DNA from 2 places in the Hydrogenophaga sp. GW456-12-10-14-TSB4 genome. Region 2 is predicted to be linked to the other one. Evidence: predicted binding sites of a transcription regulator. Region 2 holds the regulator's gene; the other holds the start of a gene.
What was found. The regulator FNR, encoded in region 2, switches genes on or off when oxygen is low (the NO sensors DNR and NnrR bind a similar motif). The targets are predictions, from matches to a motif close to TTGATNNNNATCAA.
Positions count from the first base shown of each region.

Region 1: the regulator FNR is predicted to act here: its motif matches at 2,405-2,418, upstream of AC07ZS_RS09075 (bacteriohemerythrin).

Region 1 covers NZ_JBWKZH010000013.1:31,187-41,333, reverse strand. Annotated here, with positions in the region: gene AC07ZS_RS09095 (DUF4256 domain-containing protein) at 1-520, shown strand, start outside; gene AC07ZS_RS09090 (hypothetical protein) at 592-960, shown strand; gene AC07ZS_RS09085 (hypothetical protein) at 1,001-1,525, opposite strand; gene AC07ZS_RS09080 (2OG-Fe dioxygenase family protein) at 1,597-2,337, opposite strand; gene AC07ZS_RS09075 (bacteriohemerythrin) at 2,469-2,864, shown strand; gene AC07ZS_RS09070 (DUF2189 domain-containing protein) at 2,935-3,708, shown strand; gene acuI (acrylyl-CoA reductase (NADPH)) at 3,712-4,710, opposite strand; gene AC07ZS_RS09060 (hypothetical protein) at 4,720-4,953, opposite strand; gene AC07ZS_RS09055 (TonB-dependent receptor) at 5,134-7,344, shown strand; gene AC07ZS_RS09050 (Fe2+-dependent dioxygenase) at 7,363-8,043, shown strand; gene AC07ZS_RS09045 (long-chain fatty acid--CoA ligase) at 8,059-9,795, opposite strand; gene AC07ZS_RS09040 (glycerophosphodiester phosphodiesterase) at 9,942-10,147, shown strand, end outside.
Region 2 covers NZ_JBWKZH010000006.1:14,592-24,738, forward strand. Annotated here, with positions in the region: gene ccoG (cytochrome c oxidase accessory protein CcoG) at 1-321, shown strand, start outside; gene AC07ZS_RS04810 (FixH family protein) at 352-651, shown strand; gene AC07ZS_RS04815 (hypothetical protein) at 653-886, shown strand; gene fnr (fumarate/nitrate reduction transcriptional regulator Fnr) at 864-1,583, opposite strand; gene hemN (oxygen-independent coproporphyrinogen III oxidase) at 1,739-3,118, shown strand; gene AC07ZS_RS04830 (sulfite exporter TauE/SafE family protein) at 3,123-3,794, shown strand; gene AC07ZS_RS04835 (DMT family transporter) at 3,810-4,742, opposite strand; gene aceA (isocitrate lyase) at 5,059-6,390, shown strand; gene AC07ZS_RS04845 (homocysteine S-methyltransferase family protein) at 6,659-7,591, shown strand; partial or broken gene AC07ZS_RS04850 (leucine zipper domain-containing protein) at 7,678-7,957, shown strand; gene AC07ZS_RS04855 (hypothetical protein) at 8,094-8,831, shown strand; gene AC07ZS_RS04860 (hypothetical protein) at 9,181-9,672, shown strand; partial or broken gene AC07ZS_RS04865 (isocitrate lyase) at 9,879-10,106, shown strand.

The DNA of each region.
Region 1 (10,147 bases), on a different contig from region 2:
CCTGCGCACCCTGAAGCAGCGGTTCGACAAGCACATGAAGCGGCACGCCAAGGCCGACTGGGCCGACGTGTTGAGCCGCCTTCAGCGCCACCCCGACAAGCTGAAAACGCTTTTCGAGATGGAGCGCACGGGCGGTGAGCCCGACGTCATCGGCCCCCCGGACGACCACGGTGCCTACCTGTTCTGCGACTGCGCCGCCGAAACCCCGGCGGGGCGCCGCAGCCTGTGCTTCGACGGTGAAGCCCTGGCCGCCCGCAAGGAGAACAAGCCGGCAGGCAGCGCCGTCGACATGGCCCAGGCCATGGGCGTGTCGCTGCTGACGGAGGCGCAGTACCGTCACCTGCAGACCTTCGGCGAGTTCGACCTGAAAACGTCCAGCTGGGTGGCCACGCCGCCCGAGATCCGCAAGCTCGGTGGCGCCCTCTTCTGCGACCGGCGCTACGGCCAGGTTTTCGTATACCACAACGGGGCGCAGTCGTACTACGCCGCGCGGGGGTTCAGGGGCTGGGTGAGCCTGTGAATCTGAGCGATTGCATTTCGTCAGTGCGCGGGCACGAACGACCACTCTGAAAGAAGCGACCGTTCCTCCCAATGAACCCGCGCCGCGTGCACGCCCTCATGAAAAACCAATTTCCCGCCGTGGATCTGGCCCGCCTGGATTGGGTCAATATCGCTGACGAGAATGGCCTCCTGTCCCGTGAGAAGGTATACGCAGCCGTTATTCGCCCGTTTGAAAAGCAACACATTGAAGAGGTGATGGTCGAGGTCCATCGAAAGCAAGGAGGCCTCATCCCGACAACTGAACTCGCACAGTACTTGGTTGATCACCTGGGGCAAGGAACCATCCGAATTTCGGATCAAAGCTTCACGGTTTTTGGTCTGGTCGCAATGAATGGCGTTGCAACCAGTTGGCAGAATGACCAGCTCTATCGGCCAGAGACAATCGCTCCCGCAACTTGAGCGGCGTGGTGCCAGGACAAGGTTCCAGGGGTTCTGAAAGTCAGTCGACCATCTTCAATTTGGAAACGGACATGAAACCTTGGGCATCAATTTCATTGCATAGCTTCCAAGAGCGAGAGCCCCTTGCCACGGACGGCACGAAGCTCGGAAACGGCTGGTCACGGCTTCGGTCCCGATCCACCGTCAATGCCAGAAGGTTGTCCAGCGAAAAGGACGCGTCATTCACGCCGGACACGTACATGAACACCCGCTGTCCCTCCTGAAGGCGAAGGGACATCGGGGCAAAGGCGTTTGAAGCATCTCCACTCGTGAGCGCGTAGTCCCCTGGCAACAGCGAGAGCACGGTGTAGGTGGAGGGTTCCATCAGGAACGCAAGTTTCGGCGCGATCCGGATCGACAAACTTGCACGATCGTGCGGCACTCGAAACAGGTACAACACAGCATGGCCTGGCAAAGGGTCTTGCAAAGACTGCACCGGGGGCGGAGCGTAGTAGCTCGGCGGCTTGTTCTCCGCACACGCCATCAAACACGCACAAAGCCCAAGAAGAGCGCCACGACGCTGCATCACATTTCCTTTCTCAGATGGCAAACCAGACCAAATATTAAGTCAAAAGTTAACCATCACCCCGGAAAGTATCAGCCTCCTTGGAACGCCCCACTGCGGTACGTCACCACCAGCGTGTCGCGCCAGCCCAGGGCATCACCCTCCAGCGGCTGGATCGGTGTGCTTTCGTGGATCACGCGCGCGTCGTCGATCAGCAGCAGCGACCACGGCTCGCGCAGCGTGAAGCGCTGGCCGCTCGGGCCGTTGGCCTCGAAGACGCGGCTCTCCCCGCCCTTGATGGCGTGGCGGTCCACCATGAACACGGCCACCAGGTCCACACCGTCGCGGTGCGCACCTTCGGGCGTGGGCCGGCCGATGCCGTCGGTGGTGTCGATGCGGAACACGTGGGCTTCCACGCTCCAGGGCTGTGCGCCGCGCAGCGCACTGGCGGCCTCGCCCAGCCGTGCCAGCAGGCGGCTCCACACGGGCAAAGCAACGGTGGCCGGTTCCATGGGCTCGAACCAGCGCTGCATGCCGCCGTGCAGGGCGTTGTATTCCAGCGGTTGCCAGTGGGCGCGATGCGGCACCTGCCGCACGCGGTCTTCGTCCACCACGAAGCAGCTGTGGCGGCGGCTGCGGTAGCGCCCGCCGTCCTTCAGGTACGCATCGGGCGGCAGCTGGTTCCAGCCGGTGTGCAATTCGGCCAGATCCACCGGGCGCGCGGCGAGCCACTCGCCCACGGCTTCGGCGCTCAGCAAGGCAAAGCCGGTGGTCTGCAAGGCGCTGTGCACATCGGACAGCGGCACGTAAGGGGGCTGGAATTCGCTGGTCATATGGCCGGTCAGTGTAGCGGCGTGCCGGCAAACCCACGGCCCGTCGGGCCTTGGGCGAGGCCGGCGTTTGCGCTGGATCAAGACGCCGGCGCGCCCCCGCTGCCAAGCTACGGCCCAAGGAGCAGCACCCGATGGAAAGCACCGCGCAATGGACCCCGGCCCTCTGGCTGGACTTCGACCCGCTGGACAGCATGAACCGCGAACTCATGGCGCGGCTGGCACGCGCCCAGGCGGCGAGCGATGCGGAACTGCCGCAGGCCTGGGCCGAGCTCGTGTCGCATGTGGCCGCGCATTTCGGCCGGGAAGACACCTGGATGCAGGAGACCGGCCACGGCCAGGCGGACGCACACGCGCTGCAACACCGTGTGGTGTTGAACCTGCTGCGCGATGGCCTGGGGCAGCTCCGCAACGGCCAGCTGGAGCCGGTGCGCCAGATGTCGCGCGAGCTGGGCTCGTGGTTCGCCAAGCACACGCACGCGTTCGACGCCGCACTGGCGCTGCACCTGCGACGGCACGCGCTCGCCTGATCCGCTACATTTCCGGGCGCCACAGCCACCCACCCACGAGGTGGCGCGCCATCACCCGAGGAGACAAGACATGGCCGAAGAATCCCCACCGCCACCACCGCCGTCGGTGTTCGACCTGCCCCTGGCGGAGCTGAAGGCCGGCGACCCGCTGCGCTGGCTGCGCCTGGGCTGGAACGACTTCCTGCGCAGCCGCGTCGGCCTGTTCTACGGTCTGTGTTTCTTTCTCATGGGACACGCGCTGATGGCGGTGTTCCGCGCCGCACCGGCCTATGTGCTGGCGCTCTCCGCAGGCTTCCTGCTGCTGGGGCCCTTCCTCTGCCTGGGCCTGTACCACGTGAGCCGTGCCCTGGAGGAAGGCCGCGAGCCCTCGCTGCCGGACTCTTTGCTGGCCTGGGAACAGACCAAGGGCTCGATCGCCATCTTTGCGGGCGTGCTGCTCATCCTGGAAATGCTGTGGGGCCGCGCTTCGCTGGTGGTGTTTGCGGTGACCTTCAGCACCATGCCCGACACGGCCAACCTGGTCGCGCAGCTGCTGGCCCCCGAGAACCTGGAATTCCTGATCACCTACACGCTGGTGGGCGGCGTGTTCGCGGGTCTGATCTTCGTCACCAGCGCGATCTCGATTCCGATGATTCTGGACCGCGAGGTCGACGCGGTGTCCGCCGGCCTCACCAGCATCCGCGCCTGCCTGCAGAACCCGGGGGTGATGGCCTGGTGGGGCGCCCTGATCACGTTGCTGGTGGTGCTGGCGATGTTGCCCTGGTTTCTCGGCCTGATCGTTGTCGGGCCGGTGGTGGGGCACGCCACCTGGCACGCCTACCGCCAGGTGGTGCCCCCGCGCTGAGCTTCAGGACTTGAGGTTCACCACGAGGCGACCGCGCACCCGGCCGGCCAGGATCTCGCTGCCGGCGGCGATCGCGTCGGGCAACGAAATCTCCTTCGTGATCGACGCGAGCTGTTCGCGGTTGAGCGTTTTCGCCAGCGCGTCCCACGCGGCCTCGCGCCTGGCCATGGGCGCCATCACGCTGTCGATGCCGCAGAGCGTGACGCTCCGCAAGATGAAAGGCGCCACGCTCGCGGGCAGGTCCATGCCCTGGGCCAGGCCGCAGGCCGCCACCGCACCTCCGTAGCGCGTGCTCGCGCAGGCGTTGGCCAGCGTGTGGCTGCCCACCGAATCCACCACGCCGATCCAGCGTTCCTTCTGCAGCGGTTTACCCGGCGCGCTCAGTTCGTTGCGATCGATCACGCTGGCTGCGCCGAGCGCCTTCAAATAATCAGCTTCCTGCGGCCGGCCGGTGGAGGCCACCACGGTGTGGCCCAGGCCGGCCAGCAGCGAGATCGCCACGCTGCCCACGCCGCCACCCGCGCCGGTCACCAGCACCTCGCCGCTGCCGGCGGCCACGCCCGCCTCGGCCCAGTGCTTCTGCAGCGCCTGCACGCACAACATGGCGGTGTAGCCCGCCGTGCCCAGCGACATGGCGTCGCGCTCGCTCAGCGAGTCGGGCAAGGCCACGAGCCAGTCGCCCTTGACGCGCGCCATCTGCGACAACCCACCCCAATGCGTTTCGCCCACGCCGAAGCCGTTGAGCAACACGCGGTCGCCGGCTTTCCATTTCGGGTGGTCGCTCTGCGTCACCGAGCCGGCGAAGTCGATGCCGGGCACCATGGGAAAGCTGCGCACCACGGGCGACCGGCCGGTGATGGCCAGGCCGTCCTTGTAGTTGACGGTCGAGTAGTCCACGCGCACGGTCACGTCGCCGTTGGCGGGCAACTGTGATTCGTCGAGCTGCGCGAGCTCACAGCGGTAGCCCGATTCGGGCTTGGTGATCAAGAGGGCCTGGAACATGGTCATCTCCTAAGGGTTGGGGGCGGGGGCCGACTCGCGCCACAGCCGCACCGTGAGCCACCAGGCCAGCAGGGAGTCGGTCAATGCCATCAGGCCGAGCACGAGGCGCAACGCGTCGGGCGGATCGGTGATCTGCACGAACAGCACGATGCAGGACGACAGCAGCTGCAAACCGACCATGAGCCAGAACAGGCCCCGGTGGGGTTGCCAGAGGCGGCGAAGGGTCTCGGACGGGGAAGGCATTGGCCTATTGTGCCGGCGCCGAACGGGCAGGCACGGCGCCGGCCGATGTTGCAATCAGTCCACTGAATTAAGGAAACAATGTGACTTAAGATCGTCTTAAGAATTCGTTAAGCGAATCATTCTCATTTGCAGAAAAGAATCCCGGTTGCCATTGCAACTTGTACTTACCTTTCTACGCAAATGAAGAAACCGCCCGCTTTCGCTCCCTCGCAAACCGTCGTCACCTGGCCGCTCGCCGCGGGCCTGTGCCTGGCCGGCGCCACCGCCTTCGCGCAGCAGTCCGCCACCCTGAGCACCGTCACGGTGACGTCCACCCAGGAAGCCCCGCTCAAGACGGACGCGGCCCCCTCGGTCAAGTTCACGGCGCCACTGGTCGATACGCCGAAAACCGTCCAGATCATCAATGAGGAGTTGCTGCAGCAGACGGGTGCCACCTCCCTGCAGGACGCCTTGCGCTCCGTGCCGGGCATCACCTTCGGCACCGGCGAAGGCGGCAACCCGACCGGCGACCAGCCCTTCATTCGCGGCATGGACGCCCAGGCCAGCACCTTCGTGGACGGCATGCGCGACATCGCCGCCGGCAACCGCGAAGTCTTCAACCTGGAGTCCGTGGAAGTCATCAAGGGTGCCGATTCGGCCTACGCCGGCCGTGGCGGCGCCGGCGGCTCGGTGAACCTGACGGCCAAGAAGGCCAAGAACGAAAACTTCATTGCCGGCTCCGTGGGCGTGGGCACCGATGCGTACCGCCGGGGCACGCTGGATCTGAACCGCGTGGTGGGTGAAACCACCGGCATCCGCCTCAACGCCATGGTGCACGAGGCCGATGTGGCCGGGCGCAACGGCCCTGAGAACAAGCGCTGGGGCATCGCTCCTACCGTGACCTTCGGCATGGGCACGCCCACCGAGGTCTCGCTGTCCTGGCAACACCTCCAGACCAATGACATCCCCGACGGCGGCGTGCCCTACCTGTACTCCAACGCCGCGGCGGCGACCTTGCCCGGCGGCAGCGAAGTGCGCCCCACGTACGGCACGAACCGCGAGAACTGGTACGGCGTGAAGGCGCGCGACTACCAGAAGGAAGAGAGCGACCTGTTCACCGCGTCCATCCAGCACAAGTTCAGCGACACCAACACGTTCCGCAACACCACGCGCCAAAGCAAGTCGTCCCAGGACTACCTGTGGACGCAGCCGGACGACAGCAAGGGCAACGCGATCAAGGGCTATGTGTGGCGGCGCGGCAATGCACGGGTGTCGGAAGTGAACACGCTGCAGAACGTCTCCGAATTCAGCGGCAAGGCGCAGACCGGCTCCGTGGGCCACACCTACGCCCTCGGCCTGGAGCTCGCCAAGGAACGCTCGGCGGTGCGCTCGACGGCGGTTCAGAACAACGCGACCAGCAACTGCACGGCTGTGACCATGTGGTGCGCCTCGCTCAACAACCCGGACAGCTCGGTGGCCTGGAGCTACCCATACACGCTGCCGCTGGCCACCGTCAACAGCATCGACACCACGGCGCTGTATGGTTTCGACACCTTGAAGCTGAGCGAGCAATGGCTGGTCAACGCAGGGGTGCGGGCCGACCACTACAAGGTGACCGCCATCACGCCGACCACCAGCCTCGCCAGCGCCGACACCCTGCTCAACTACCAGCTGGGCGTGGTGTTCAAGCCGGCCGAGAACGGCAGCGTCTACGCCAGCATCGGCACCTCCTCCCGGCCGGGCGGCGCCGCGCTGGGCAACGGCAACGAAGACCTCACCATCACCACCCCGGTGCTGGCGGACCTCGACCCTGAAAAGACCCGCTCCATCGAGATCGGCACGAAGTGGGACGTGATGGACAAGAAGCTGGCCCTGACCGCCGCGCTGTTCCGCAACGAAGTCACCAACGTGCGCATCACCGAGAACGGCATCACCTACATGGGTGGCAACAAGGTGGTCAACGGTATCGAGCTGGGCTTCTCGGGTCGCGTCATGCCGGGCCTGAGCGTGTTCGGCGGCTACACCTTCATGGACAGCGAGCAGACGAACATGGGCGCGGGCAACGTCGCCAACGGCATGCCGTTCCCGAACACGCCGCGCCACAGCGTCAGCCTGTGGACCAGCTACAACCCCATGCCGCAACTCACCGTGGGCTTCGGCGTCTATGCGCAGAGCCAGGTGAACCAGGGCTACATCCGCTCCACGGTCGACGGTGGCATCGTCACCAAGGGCCAGGGCGGTTATGCGCGCTACGATGCGATGGTGGCCTACCAGATCAACCGCAACCTCACCGCCCAGCTCAACCTGTACAACCTGGGCGACAAGGTCTACTACACCGGTGTCCGTTCGCCGCACTACGCCAACATCGCGGCAGGCCGCTCGGCCGTCGCATCGATGAAGTTCACCTACTGAGGCCACGCCGCTCGCGCCATGATGCTCCGCATCCCCGCCCTGCTCACCCCGGACGAAGTTCGCCAATGCCGCGAGGCGCTCGAACCGGCGCCGTGGCAGGACGGGCGCGCGACGGCCGGCAGCCTGGCCGCCCAGGTCAAGGAAAACCTTCAGTTGCCGCTGGACAGTCCGGTGGCCCAGCAGCTCGGGAATCTGATCCTGGACAAGCTGGGCAGCAACCCGCTGTTCATCTCGGCCACGCTGCCGCTCAAGGTGCTGCCGCCGCGGTTCAACCGCTACGAGGGTGGCGGCAACTACGGCAGCCACATCGACAACGCCTTCTTCACCATTCCGGGCAGCGCCATCAAGGTGCGCACGGACGTGTCCACCACCGTCTTCCTGAGCGACCCCGGGGAGTACGACGGCGGTGAACTCGTGGTGGAAGACAGCTTCGGTCAGCAGAGCATCAAGCTGCCGGCCGGGGACGCCATCGTCTATCCCGGGACCAGCCTGCACCGCGTCAACCCCGTGACCCGGGGCACACGCTACGGCAGCTTCTTCTGGACCCACAGCCTGGTCGCGTCGGCGGAGCAGCGTCGCCTGCTGTTCGACCTCGATCAGCAGATTCAACAGCTCGGCGTGCGGCACCCGGAAGACCCGGGTCTCGCCCCCTTGTCGGGCACGTACCACAACCTGCTGCGGATGTGGTCGCAGGCCTGACCGGGGGACGCCGGCTCAACCGCCCTGCGCCTTCATGACCTCCTGCTCCTGCAGCAGGCGCCACATCACCTTGCCGCTGCCGCTCTTGGGCAGCGCGCTGACGAACTCGACCGTGCGCGGGCACTTGTAGGCCGCCATGTTCTCGCGGCACCAGTCCACGATGGCCTGCTCGCTGGTCGTGCCGCGCGCCGATTCGCGCAACACCACGACCGCCTTCACGCTCTCGCCCCGGTAAGCGTCCATGGTCGCGATCACACAGGCCTCGGCGATCGCCGGGTGTTTGAACATCAGCGCCTCGACCTCGGCCGGCCAGACCTTGAAGCCGCTGGCGTTGATCATGCGCTTGAGGCGATCGGTGATGAAGTAGTAACCGTCCTCGTCCACGCGGCCGAGATCGCCCGAGCGAAAGAAGCGCTTGCCCTCGAAGGTGATGAAGGCGGCCTCGGTGGCCTCGGGGCGCTTCCAGTAGCCGTCGAACACCTCGGGGCCGTGGATGATGATTTCTCCGGTTTCGCCTTGCGGCATCTCCTGCAGCGTGATCGGGTCCACCACACGCGCATCGGTGCCCAGAAAGGGGATGCCCAGGCATTGCTGCTTGGGGTGGTCGGGCGGGTTGTTGTGCGAGGGCGCGGCGGTCTCGGTCAGGCCATAGCCCTCCGAATAGCGCAGGCCGTACTGATCGAGCAGCCGCTGCGCCACGGCCTGCGGCATGGCCGCGCCGCCGCCCCCCACCAGCACCAGGCTGGAGAGGTCGTACTGCGCGAAGTTCGGGCTGGCGAGCAGGTCGATCACCATGGTGGGGATGTTGGTCCAGTGGGTGCAGCGCCAGCGCGAGATGAGCCGGCCGGCGAGCTCGCGGTCCCAGCGCGGCATCACCACCATCGTCGAGCCGTTGTACACGCCCGCGTGCATGCCGGCCACCATGCCGGTGATGTGGAACATCGGCACCACCAGCAGGCCCACGTTCTCCGAGGTGCTGTGCGTCCACAGGCCCACGCCCACCGCGTTGTGCATGATCGTGCGGTGCGGGTGCATGCAGCCCTTGGGCAGGCCCGTGGTACCGCTGGTGTAAGGCAGCACCGCGAGGTCGTCCGGCCCGCGGTTGTGCGCGGGCGCGGTGCCGCTGCAGGCCAGCGCCTCGGCCCAGTCGCTCACCGTGCCGCCGGGCAGCTCGGGCGTGGGGTGGCGCGTGCCCAGCCAATCGCCCCAGGCGGGCGGTATCTCGGCCTGCGGGCCGATCGCATCGCTGTAGTGCGACACGACCAGGTGGCGCAGGCGGTCGCCCTCGCGCACATCGTTGTTGGCCTTGAGCAGCTCACCGGCCAGGTCGGCGGCGGCCACCGCCACGCGCGCGTCGGGGTCGAGGATGTAATGCTTGAGCTCCTCGGCCCGGTTCATCGGGTTGACCGGCACCACCACCGCGTTGGCGCGCAGGATGGCGAAATGCGCCACCACCCACTGCGGGCAGTTCTGCATGAACAGGATCACCCGGTCGCCGTCCTGCACACCTTGCTGCCGCAGATGCGCCGCCAGGCGCTCGGCCTGCGCGTGCAGATCGCGGTAGGTGAGCACACGGTCGAAGAACACCAGCGCGGGCTTGTCGGGATAGCGCTGCGCGCTCACCACCAGGTTCTGCCAGAGCGAGGTGGCCGGCGTCGTGATGCGGTGAGGCAGCCGCGTGGGCCAGAAGCGGTGGTGCGCGTGCGGATCGGGCGTGGACGTGGCACGCCCTCCCTCGGTGGTGCTGCTCATCACTTGTCTCCGTCAGAGGTGTTGTGGAACAAGCATACGGGGCGCCCCGAGCCCCCGAAACCCGCGCTTGTCGCGCGAGAGACCGCGGGCGAAGGTCTCCCCGGGCTGTCTTGCATCGGTCATCGTAGGCTGTCAGACTGCGCCCCATGAACGAACACGCTGTGCAGGGCGTTCAACGCCTGACCTGGATCCGCTGGAGCTGCACCACCGCCCTCGGGCTCTCGCTCTGGTGCGCCAGCGCCGCGCTGGCCTTTGACCTGCAGGGTCATCGCGGCGCGCGCGGCCTGGCCCCCGAGAACACGCTCGCCGCCTTCGAGCGCGCCCTGGCCGTCGGCGTGAGCACGCTCGAACT
Region 2 (10,147 bases):
GACGTGATCCGCGACCGCGGCGCCCTGGCCCGCATGGTGGAGCAGGGCCGCATCGAGAACGTGTTCCGCCTGCAGATCATGAACGCCACCGAGTCACCGCAGCGCTACGCCATCGGCGTCTCGGGTCTGCCGGGCATCGCGCTGGATTCGAGTGCCGAGGTCGAGGTGCTCTCCACCGAGGTGCGTGCGGTGGCGGTGCGGGTGCAGATCCCACCCGATGCCGCGAGCCCCGGCTCGCACCCGATCCATTTCGACATCCGTGCCATCGGCGACGAATCGATCCACGTCTCCGAAAAGGCGGCCTTCCTCGTGCCGCGCTGATCCGACCCACCTTCCCGAAGGAGCTCTCTCATGAACCCGTCCAGCTCTCCCGCCGTGGCAGCCCCTGTGCCGCCGGTGTCCTGGTGGCGCGTGCCGCACATGTGGCTGGTGGTGGGCGGCCCGCTCGTGGTGGTGGTGGCCAGCCTCATCACCGCCTTCATCGCCGTCAACAACGCCGACCCGGTGCTCGACAAGGCCGTGTTCGAGCGCGACCGCGAAGCCGCCCAGGCTCTGGAAGGGCAGGCCAAGGCGCAAGCCCTGATCAAGCTGCAGCCCGCGCACCAGGCGCGCAACCACGCGGCCTCGCCGGTGGTGCCGAAGGAAGAATGACATGAGTGCCCGCCACTGGATGGCCATTGCCTGGCCGGCTTTCCTGCTCGCGGCGGTGCTGGAGATGATCGTCTTCGCCGTGGTGGACCCCGGTGACCTGCACGGGCTCAGCGGCGAGCCCTTGGGCTGGACGCGCCTGGCGGTCTACACCGTGTCGTTCTTCGTGTTCTGGGCCGTGACGGCTGCGGCGAGCGCGCTCAGCCTGATGCTGGCTATCCGCAGGTCTGGGGATTGACGATCTGGCGCAGGCCGTCGGTGTTCTTGATGTGCACGTAGCGCTGCTTCACATCGATGATGCCGTCCTCCACGAACTTGGAGAAGGTGCGGCTCACCGTTTCGAGCTTCATGCCCAGGTAGCTGCCGATTTCCTCGCGCGTCATGCGCAGCACCAGTTCGGACTGCGAGAAGCCGCGCGCATGCAGGCGCTGCACCAGGTTGAGCAGGAAGGCCGCCAGGCGTTCTTCGGCGCGCATGCTGCCCAGCAGCAGCATCACACCGTGGTCGCGCACGATCTCGCGGCTCATGATCTTGTGCACGTGGTGCTGCAGGGTGGTGAACTCGCGCGAGAGCTCCTCGACCTGGTCGAACGGCATCACGCAGACCTCGGCATCTTCCAGCGCGACCGCATTGCACGAGTGGTGATCGCTCACGATGCCGTCCAAGCCGATGATCTCGCCCGTCATCTGGAAGCCCGTCACCTGGTCGCGGCCGTCGGCTGTGGTCACGCAGGTCTTGAAGAAACCCGAGCGCACCGCATACAGCGACGTGAACTTGTCACCCACATTGAACAGCGAAGTGCCGCGCTTGATGCGGCGGCGCTTCGAGATCACCTTGTCCAGCTTGTCCATCTCGTCGGGATTCAAGCCCATGGGCAGGCACAGTTCGCGCAGGTTGCAACTCGAGCACGCGACTTTGATGGTTTGAGCGTCCATTAGAGAAAAGTCCGGGTTCGCAAAAGGTTACAGCATACCCCCCAATGGTGTCGAACCCCCATAGGCGCAGCGGATCAGTTCACCACCTTTTGACCAGGATCAAGGGAAAACCGATCAGTCTGTCGCACAGTGAAGGCCTTGATGGAGATCCGATCTTGAGCCACGCCATTTCTGAGGAGCTTCTGCGGCGCTTTGACGTGCCGGGGCCGCGCTACACCTCTTACCCCACCGCCGACCGGTTCGTGGAGGCGTTCACCGAGAACGACTACGTGCAGGCCCTGGAGCAGCGCCGCGCGGGTTCCATGGCGCTGCCGCTGTCCCTGTACGTGCACATCCCGTTCTGCGAATCGGTCTGCTACTACTGCGCCTGCAACAAGGTCATCACCAAACACCATTCGCGCGCGGCCGAGTACCTGCACTACCTGGCGCGCGAGGTCGAGCTGCAGGTGGCGCACCTGGGGCCGGGCCACAGCGTCTCGCAACTGCACCTGGGCGGCGGCACGCCCACCTTCCTGTCCGACGCCGAGCTCGAAGCCCTCATGGCCATGCTGCGGCGCCATTTCAAGCTGGTGGCCGGCGGCGAGTACTCGGTGGAGGTGGACCCGCGCACCGTGACCGAAGAGCGCCTGAAGACCCTGGCCCGCCTGGGCTTCAACCGCCTGAGCTTCGGCGTGCAGGACTTCGACCCCGCCGTGCAGAAGGCCGTGCACCGCGTGCAGCCCGCCGAACAGGTGTTCGAGCTCGTCGCCGCGGCGCGGCGCATCGGGTTCGAGTCGGTCAACGTGGACCTGATCTACGGCCTGCCGCTGCAGACCCCCGCGTCCTTTGCGCGCACGCTGGCGCAGGTGAACGAGCTGCGGCCCGACCGCATCGCGCTCTACGCCTACGCGCATCTGCCCTCGCGCTTCAAGCCGCAGCGGCGCATCTCGGCGGGTGACCTGCCCAGCGCGGGCGACAAGCTGGGCATGCTGTCGATGTCGCTCGACGCGCTGATCGACGCCGGCTACGTCTACGTGGGCATGGACCATTTCGCGCTGCCCAACGACGCGCTGGCCGTGGCCAAGCGCCAGGGGCGCCTGCACCGCAACTTCCAGGGCTACAGCACGCAGCCCGACTGCGACCTGATCGCGCTTGGCGTGTCCGCCATCGGGCGCATCGGTGCCACCTACAGCCAGAACGCGAAGACGCTGGAGGAATACCGCGACCTGCTCGACCAGGGCCGGCTGCCCATCGTGCGCGGGCTGGCGCTCACGCGCGACGACCTGCTGCGCCGCGCCGTGATCATGGCGCTCATGTGCCAGGGCGAAGTGCAGTTCGAGTCGATCGAACTCGGGCACCTGATCGACTTCAAGACCTATTTCGCGCGCGAACTCGACGTGCTCGAAGGCCTGGCTGCCGAAGGCCTGGTGCGCCTGAGCCCGGGCGGCATCCAGGTCACCGAGGCTGGGTGGTTCCTGGTGCGCGCCATCGCCATGGTGTTCGACAAGAACCTGCAGGTCGACCTTGACCGCGCGCGCTTCTCGCGCATCATCTGAGGCCATGCAAACCTCCATGGCGATCACGGCGCTCTTCATGGGCCTCGTGGGCGGCCCGCACTGCGTGGCCATGTGCGGCGCGGCCTGCGCCGGCATCGGCCGCGCGGCCGGCGCGCGCAGCACCCAGGCCCTGCTCGGTTTTCAAGTGAGCCGCATGGTGGGCTACGCGCTGTTCGGCGCCTTCGCGGCCGGCTCGGTGCAAGGCCTGGCCTGGCTGGGCACCAACACCGCCGTGCTGCGGCCGGTGTGGACCATGTTCCATGTGGCCGCGCTGCTGCTCGGCGCGGTGCTGCTCTGGCGCGCCAGGCAACCCGCCTGGATCGAGAACCTCGGGCAGCAGGTGTGGCGCCGTGCCCGGCCCGCCATGGTGAAACTGGGGCCGCGCGCACCCATGGTGCTGGGCGTGGCCTGGGCGCTCATGCCCTGCGGCCTGCTGTATTCGGCATTGCTGGTGGCCTCGCTCTCAGCCAACGCGCTGGAAGGCGCGGCCATCATGGCCCTGTTCTCGATCGGCACTTCGGTCTCGCTCACGGCCGGGCCGTGGCTGCTGCTGCGCCTGCGCGGCGCGCGTTCGGGCGGCTGGGGCATCCGCCTGGCCGGGCTCGCCCTGGCGCTCACCTCGGGTTGGGCGCTGTGGATGGGCATCATCCAGCCCACCGGGCTGTGGTGCCTTTGACGGGCCTCTGAGCGCTCAGGCCTTGGGCGCCGCGCGGCCGGGCAGGGTGGCCAGCACCAGGCCGAGCAGGGCGATGCCAAACGCCACACCCTGCAGGAACGTCAACCGCTCGCCCATGAACAGCACACCGATCGCCGCCGCGCTGATCGGCAGCATCACCGTGAACACGCCGGCCTGGGAGGCGGGCACCTTCTTGAGCCCGGTCATCCACAGCCACACCGTCCACACGCTGGCGGCCAGCGCGTAGAACACCAGCAGGCCCCAGACGGGCAGGGCGACCGTGGAGAAATCGAACGTCCACGCCGCCCACAGGCCGAACGGCGTGACCAGCGCGAAACCCCAGAGGTTGATGACGGCCGAGATGCGCTTGGGGCCCAGGCCTTCGGTGAGGTGCTTGCCGATCACCACGTAAGAGGCCTCGCACACCACGGCGGCGAACACCAGCAGGTTGCCCAGCAGCGCCTTGCTGATACCGAACGGGCCGGTGGTGTCGGCCACCACCGCGCCGGCATCCACCTTCTGCAACGAGAACAGCCCGATGCCCAGCGCCGCGCAGGCGATGCCCGCCACGCTGCGCCAGCCGATGCGCTCGCGCAGGAACAGCCAGCTCAGCAGGGCCACCACGGCCGGGATCGACGACATCACCACGCCCGCGGCCACGGCGGTGGTCATGCTCACGCCGAACAGCATGCAGATGGAGAACAGGAAGTTGCCCAGGAACGATTCGAGGAACAGCAGGCCGCGCGTGCGAGGCGACATCGGCGGTTCGTCGGCCGGTTTCTTCAGCCAGTTCCACATCGCCAGGCCGCCGATGCCAAAGCGCAGCCAGGCCAGCAGGAACACGGGGAACACCAGCACCAGCGGCTTGGAGAGGGCCACGTAGCTGCCCACCAGCGACATGCTTAGGGCCAGGCACGCATAGGCCCACCAACGGTTCGGGGAATTCACGGTTTTTGACGTGTGTGCACGAAAGTGGGTCGCATCATGCCTGAAGCGCTGAAGGCCATTTCGGGATGGGAGATGTTTGTTTTGCAATATGAAAACACGAATTGTTGCGATGCAAGAAAATTTCTCAATGCAAGAAAATGATTTCTACATTGAGAAATTTGAATAAAAGAATGTTGAAAAATAACAAGAAATTTTTTCTCTTATATAAGACATAAGAGCTTTCAAAACTCTTCTATAAGACTTAAAGTCTTCTCAACGGCACCGCGTTTGCATGCAAGCCAGCCGCCCCGATCCATCAACCTCACGGAGTATTCAAATGCCGCAATCCCTGACCGAGCAACTGAGCCGCGCCCAACAGATCGAAGCCCTGGAAAAAGACTGGGCGACCAACCCGCGCTGGAAGGGTGTGAAGCGCGGCTACTCCGCCGCCGACGTCGTGCGCCTGCGCGGCAGCATGCAGATCGAGCACACGCTGGCCAAGCGCGGCGCCGAGAAACTGTGGGACAAGGTCAACGGCGGCGCCAAGAAGGGCTATGTCAACGCCTTCGGCGCCATCTCCGCCGGCCAGGCCATGCAGCAGGCCAAGGCTGGCCTGGAAGCCGTGTACCTCTCGGGCTGGCAAGTCGCCGCCGACGGCAACACCTCCGAAACCATGTACCCCGACCAGTCGCTCTACGCCTACGACTCGGTGCCCACCATGGTTCGCCGCATCAACAACACCTTCAAGCGCGCCGACGAAATCCAGTGGGGCCGTGGCATCGAGCCGGGAAGCCCTGAATTCATCGACTACTTCCTGCCCATCGTGGCCGACGCCGAAGCCGGTTTCGGCGGTGTGCTCAACGCCTTCGAGCTGATGAAGAACATGATCGCCGCCGGTGCCGCTGGCGTGCACTTCGAAGACCAGCTGGCCGCCGTGAAGAAGTGCGGCCACATGGGTGGCAAGGTGCTCGTGCCCACGCAAGAGGCTTGCGAGAAGCTGATCGCTGCGCGCTTCGCTGCCGACGTGATGGGTGTCTCCACCATCGTGCTGGCCCGCACCGACGCCGAAGCCGCCAACCTGATCACCAGCGACCACGACGCCAACGACAAGCCCTTCCTGACCGGCGAGCGCACGCAAGAAGGTTTCTACCGCGTCAAGAACGGCCTGGAGCAAGCCATCAGCCGCGGCGTGGCCTATGCCCCGTACGCCGACCTCGTGTGGTGCGAAACCGGCGTGCCCGACATCGGCTTCGCCCGCGAATTCGCGCAAGCCGTGCAAGCCGCTTGCCCCGGCAAGCTGCTGTCGTACAACTGCTCGCCCTCGTTCAACTGGAAGAAGAACCTCAACGACAAGCAGATCGCCTCGTTCCAGGAAGACCTGGCTGCGCTGGGCTACAAGTACCAGTTCATCACGCTGGCCGGCATCCACATCAACTGGTTCAACACCTTCCAGTTCGCCCACGCGTATGCCCGCGGCGAAGGCATGAAGCACTACACGGAAATGGTGCAGGAACCCGAATTCGCCGCACGCGACAAGGGCTACACCTTCGTGTCGCACCAGCAGGAAGTGGGCGCGGGTTACTTCGACGACGTGACCACGGTGATCCAGGGCGGTTCTTCGAGCGTGAAGGCGCTGACGGGATCTACCGAGGAAGAGCAGTTCCACTGAGTTGAATCCCTCGCGAAGAGGAGACAGAAAGAGAAAGCCGCCCTTCGGGGCGGCTTTTTTGTTTCTGGCGGACAGACGGCTTTGCGAGAAAGCGGTGAACTTCCGAGACATGAGCGTTGGGCTAGACTTCGGCTGTCGGCCAGAAGCGGGCTTTCAAGGGCGCGTCGACATGACGCGCCAGCTCCGACGTCGCCATTCCTGCAGCGTGCCTGTTCTGCGGTGTTGGGCGTCCTCAATGCAAGAGCAACTTGGCCGGAGGAGGCAGAACATGGCTAGCGCACTTCCCCAACTCGCTGGGGGCACCTTCTTGAGCGATGGTGGCCTTGAGACAACGCTCGTTTTTCTCGACAAGATTGAATTGCCGCACTTCGCTGCGTTCGTGCTACTGGACGACGAGCTTGGCCACGAGCGATTGAAGAGCTATTACGTTCCGTACCTCGAACTCTGTGGAGAGACGCCCGGGGCTGGCTTCATACTCGAAACACCTACGTGGCGCGCCAGTTCCGATTGGGCCACTCTGCTGGGCATTGATGCCGCGCGCCTGCGAGCACTCAACATCCAGGCGGCGCAGATGATGTGCTCTATGCGTTCGCGCTGGGTGCCACGCCTAAGTGGGCCAATCGTTGTCAGTGGTGTCATCGGTCCGCGGGGAGACGGCTACATTGCTGACGCACCCGACAGCGTGGATGACGCCGCCGACTATCACTACCTGCAGGCTGAGGCGCTTGCCGCTGGCGGGGTCGACATGCTCGCTGCCGTCACAATGACCACCTCGGCCGAGGCTCTGGGCATCTCCATGGCTGCGCAGCGTGTGGGATTGCCCGTCGCTATTTCATTCACGGTTGAGATAGACGGCCGACTACCCAGTGGCGAGGCGCTGGGTGATGCCATTGAAAGAGTGGACGCGTCCGCTCCGCCGGCCTACTTCGCCATCAACTGTGCGCATCCAACGCATTTCGAGAATGCATTGGCTACCAGCGGGCCGTGTATCAGCCGCATCCACGGTGTACGTGCCAACGCCTCGACGAAGAGCCACGCTGAACTTGATGAATCTACCGAACTGGACATCGGCGACCCGACGGACCTTGCTCAACGGTACCGGGGCCTAAAAGGTGTCTTGCCGCAGTTGAACGTTCTGGGCGGCTGCTGCGGGACCGACTGGCGCCACCTTCGCGCTGTGCGGGATGCCTGGGTCAGCTAGGTGTGAAGTCTCAAGAGGTTGTTCATCCATCTCGGATTTGGGAAGCTGTGGTTACCAGGCCAGGCAACTCAAGTCAGGAGAGACGGATGAACAGCCATAAGCATGCGCGATTGACGCCCGCAGGTCGAGCCCTGTTGGTCCAGAGGGTTCTCAACGGAGGGGGGAGCATGGCGGTGGCCACCCAGGCCATGGGCGTGAGCTGCCGCACCAGCTTCAAGTGGCTGGCTGTAGCGCATCGCCCGCGAGTGCGGTCGCAACTTGGCCGCCGTGGCCCGGCACATGGCCCGCCTGGGCTTGAGCCGCTTGAGCGCCTTGCAACCGCGCGTGCCAGTGTGCCGCTATGAACGGGTCAGCCCTAGCGAGTTGCCGCGCCCGAACGACCGCGCGCGAAGAACTGGCGCGATTTTCCTGACCAATTTCTCCCACTTAAGTTCTGCCTTTTGGGCAAGCTAGCGCTCGTGCCTGCGTATGCGCCAAGCGGCATGGTCCATCCAGAAGAAACATGAACATCAGTCAAACATCTGTCACAAACACCACTGCTACGGCAAGCAGCGCCACAAGCGCAACGACCCAACAGCAGGCAACCCAAGCCGCATCGGCCATTGACCCCACCACGGCGGCCTTGAAGAAGGCCGATGCGCGCGTGCAGAAGCTGCTCGACAGCACGACTGCGAGCATCTCGGGTCTTGGAAAATTCAAGGCTGCGGTCGCCAATACTCAGACAACAGCCAAAGCGCTGAGTGCGCTCAAGGACACCAGCGCCGTCGCAGACGTCAAAAAGGCGCTGGATGGCTTTGCCTCGAGCTTCAACACCGTCGTTGCGGAAACCAAATCTCTGACGGCGGACGCCAGTGGCACCGCGCGCATCAGCAGGGCCATGAATCGGGCCGTGAATGCGGACCTGTCCAAATTGGGGGACCTCCGCGCGATGGGCTTCACCAATGGCACTGATGGTTCATTGAAGATTGATTCTGCCAAGCTGGAGGCGGCATACAAAGCCGACCCGAAGGGTGTTCAGGAAACCTTGGCCAAGCTTGGGAAGCTGGCTGAGAAGACGGCGGAGAAAGAGCTTTCAGGAGATGGACGAATCGCGGGCGCCATGGACAAGCTCAAGGGCCAGGCCAACAACTTCATGTTGCAGCAGAGCGCCATCCTGAAGGTGTCGCAGACGTTTTCGCAACAGAACATTGGGGGCGGCTACTTCGCGTCCCTCATGTCTGCATACAACACCAACTATTGATCGGCTGCTGGCTTTCCGGCGCGAGACAGGTGCGTCGCTGCCGGGTGAGCCACGTCGGGTGAGCAGCTTTGCCCCCGGAGGTCAGTTCTACCTGATGAGGACAAACAATGCCCGCCGGAGCCCGAAAGTCTGTCGAGGGGCACGCGGGGAAACTAGATGGAGTGCAGGCGTATTCCGGCCTTGCTGAACAATTGGTCCGACGCGTTGAGCAGTTGATCCAGCGTTCATGGTCACAAGTATCTGAACTCGTGCTGTGCATTGGCGGCAAGGGAGTTCGGAGACTAGACTTTCGGTAATGGCCATGAGCGGAAGTTGCATGCCAGAATTTTCAAGAGTCTGGAGGACGAAAGTGGACATTGCCGTTCGACCGCTGAGTGAGAGCGACAAAATTCGTCTTGCCGTGGCTGCCTCCAACCCTTGGGTAAGTCGGCACCGAGGCACTTGCAGCGACTTCCTGCGTTGGCCACATTCACTGCACAGTGGGAAGGTCTGCGTTGCGCAAGACCATGACCATCTGATCGTCCAGGTCCCTCACCATCCAACCGTTGATGGAGGTCCGCAGTACCTTGTGCTGATGGATGGTGCTCTTGCGGGACTGCTGTGGCGACCAACGGCCTATGCCTTCACGTTCGTGGCCCCCCATCTTTGGCGGCGTCTTGATGAGATTCGTGCGTTCGCGTGGAAAGCACTGCAGATGCCGGACCTGCATTGGGGCGGTCTACCTCATGAAGCCATGCCGGTGTTCGAGCGTGTTCGCCCAGACCTCGTGACAGAACCCGAAGAAGACGACCAGTTCTTGCGGGGGCTTGACCCAAACTATCCTCCTCGCACGAAACTCTGACCCGCTTTGGGCCCGGTCCAGCCTGAGCCAGGATGACGTCCATTGGCCAGAGGCCGACATCCGAAAATGAACACGGGCACAGATCACGTTGCCCCGGTTTCCATAGCCCGCCCCGTTGGGAGGAGGGTGGGTGCGGTAGCTCCACGGACTCCCGGCCACACAGCGCTACAGGCCTATGTTCGAGATCCCCTATGACCAGCAGAATCAACACCTTCCAGTTCGCCCACGCGTATGCCCGCGGCGAAGGCATGAAGCACTACACGGAAATGGTGCCGGAACCCGAATTCGCCGCACGCGAGAAGGGCTACACCTTCGTGTCGCACCAGCAGGAAGTGGGCGCGGGTTACTTCGACGACGTGACCACGGTGATCCAGGGCGGTTCGTCCAGCGTGAAGGCGCTGACGGGTTCGACCGAGGAAGAGCAGTTCCACTGAGTTGAATCCCTCGCGAAGAGGAGACAGAAAGAGAAAGCCGC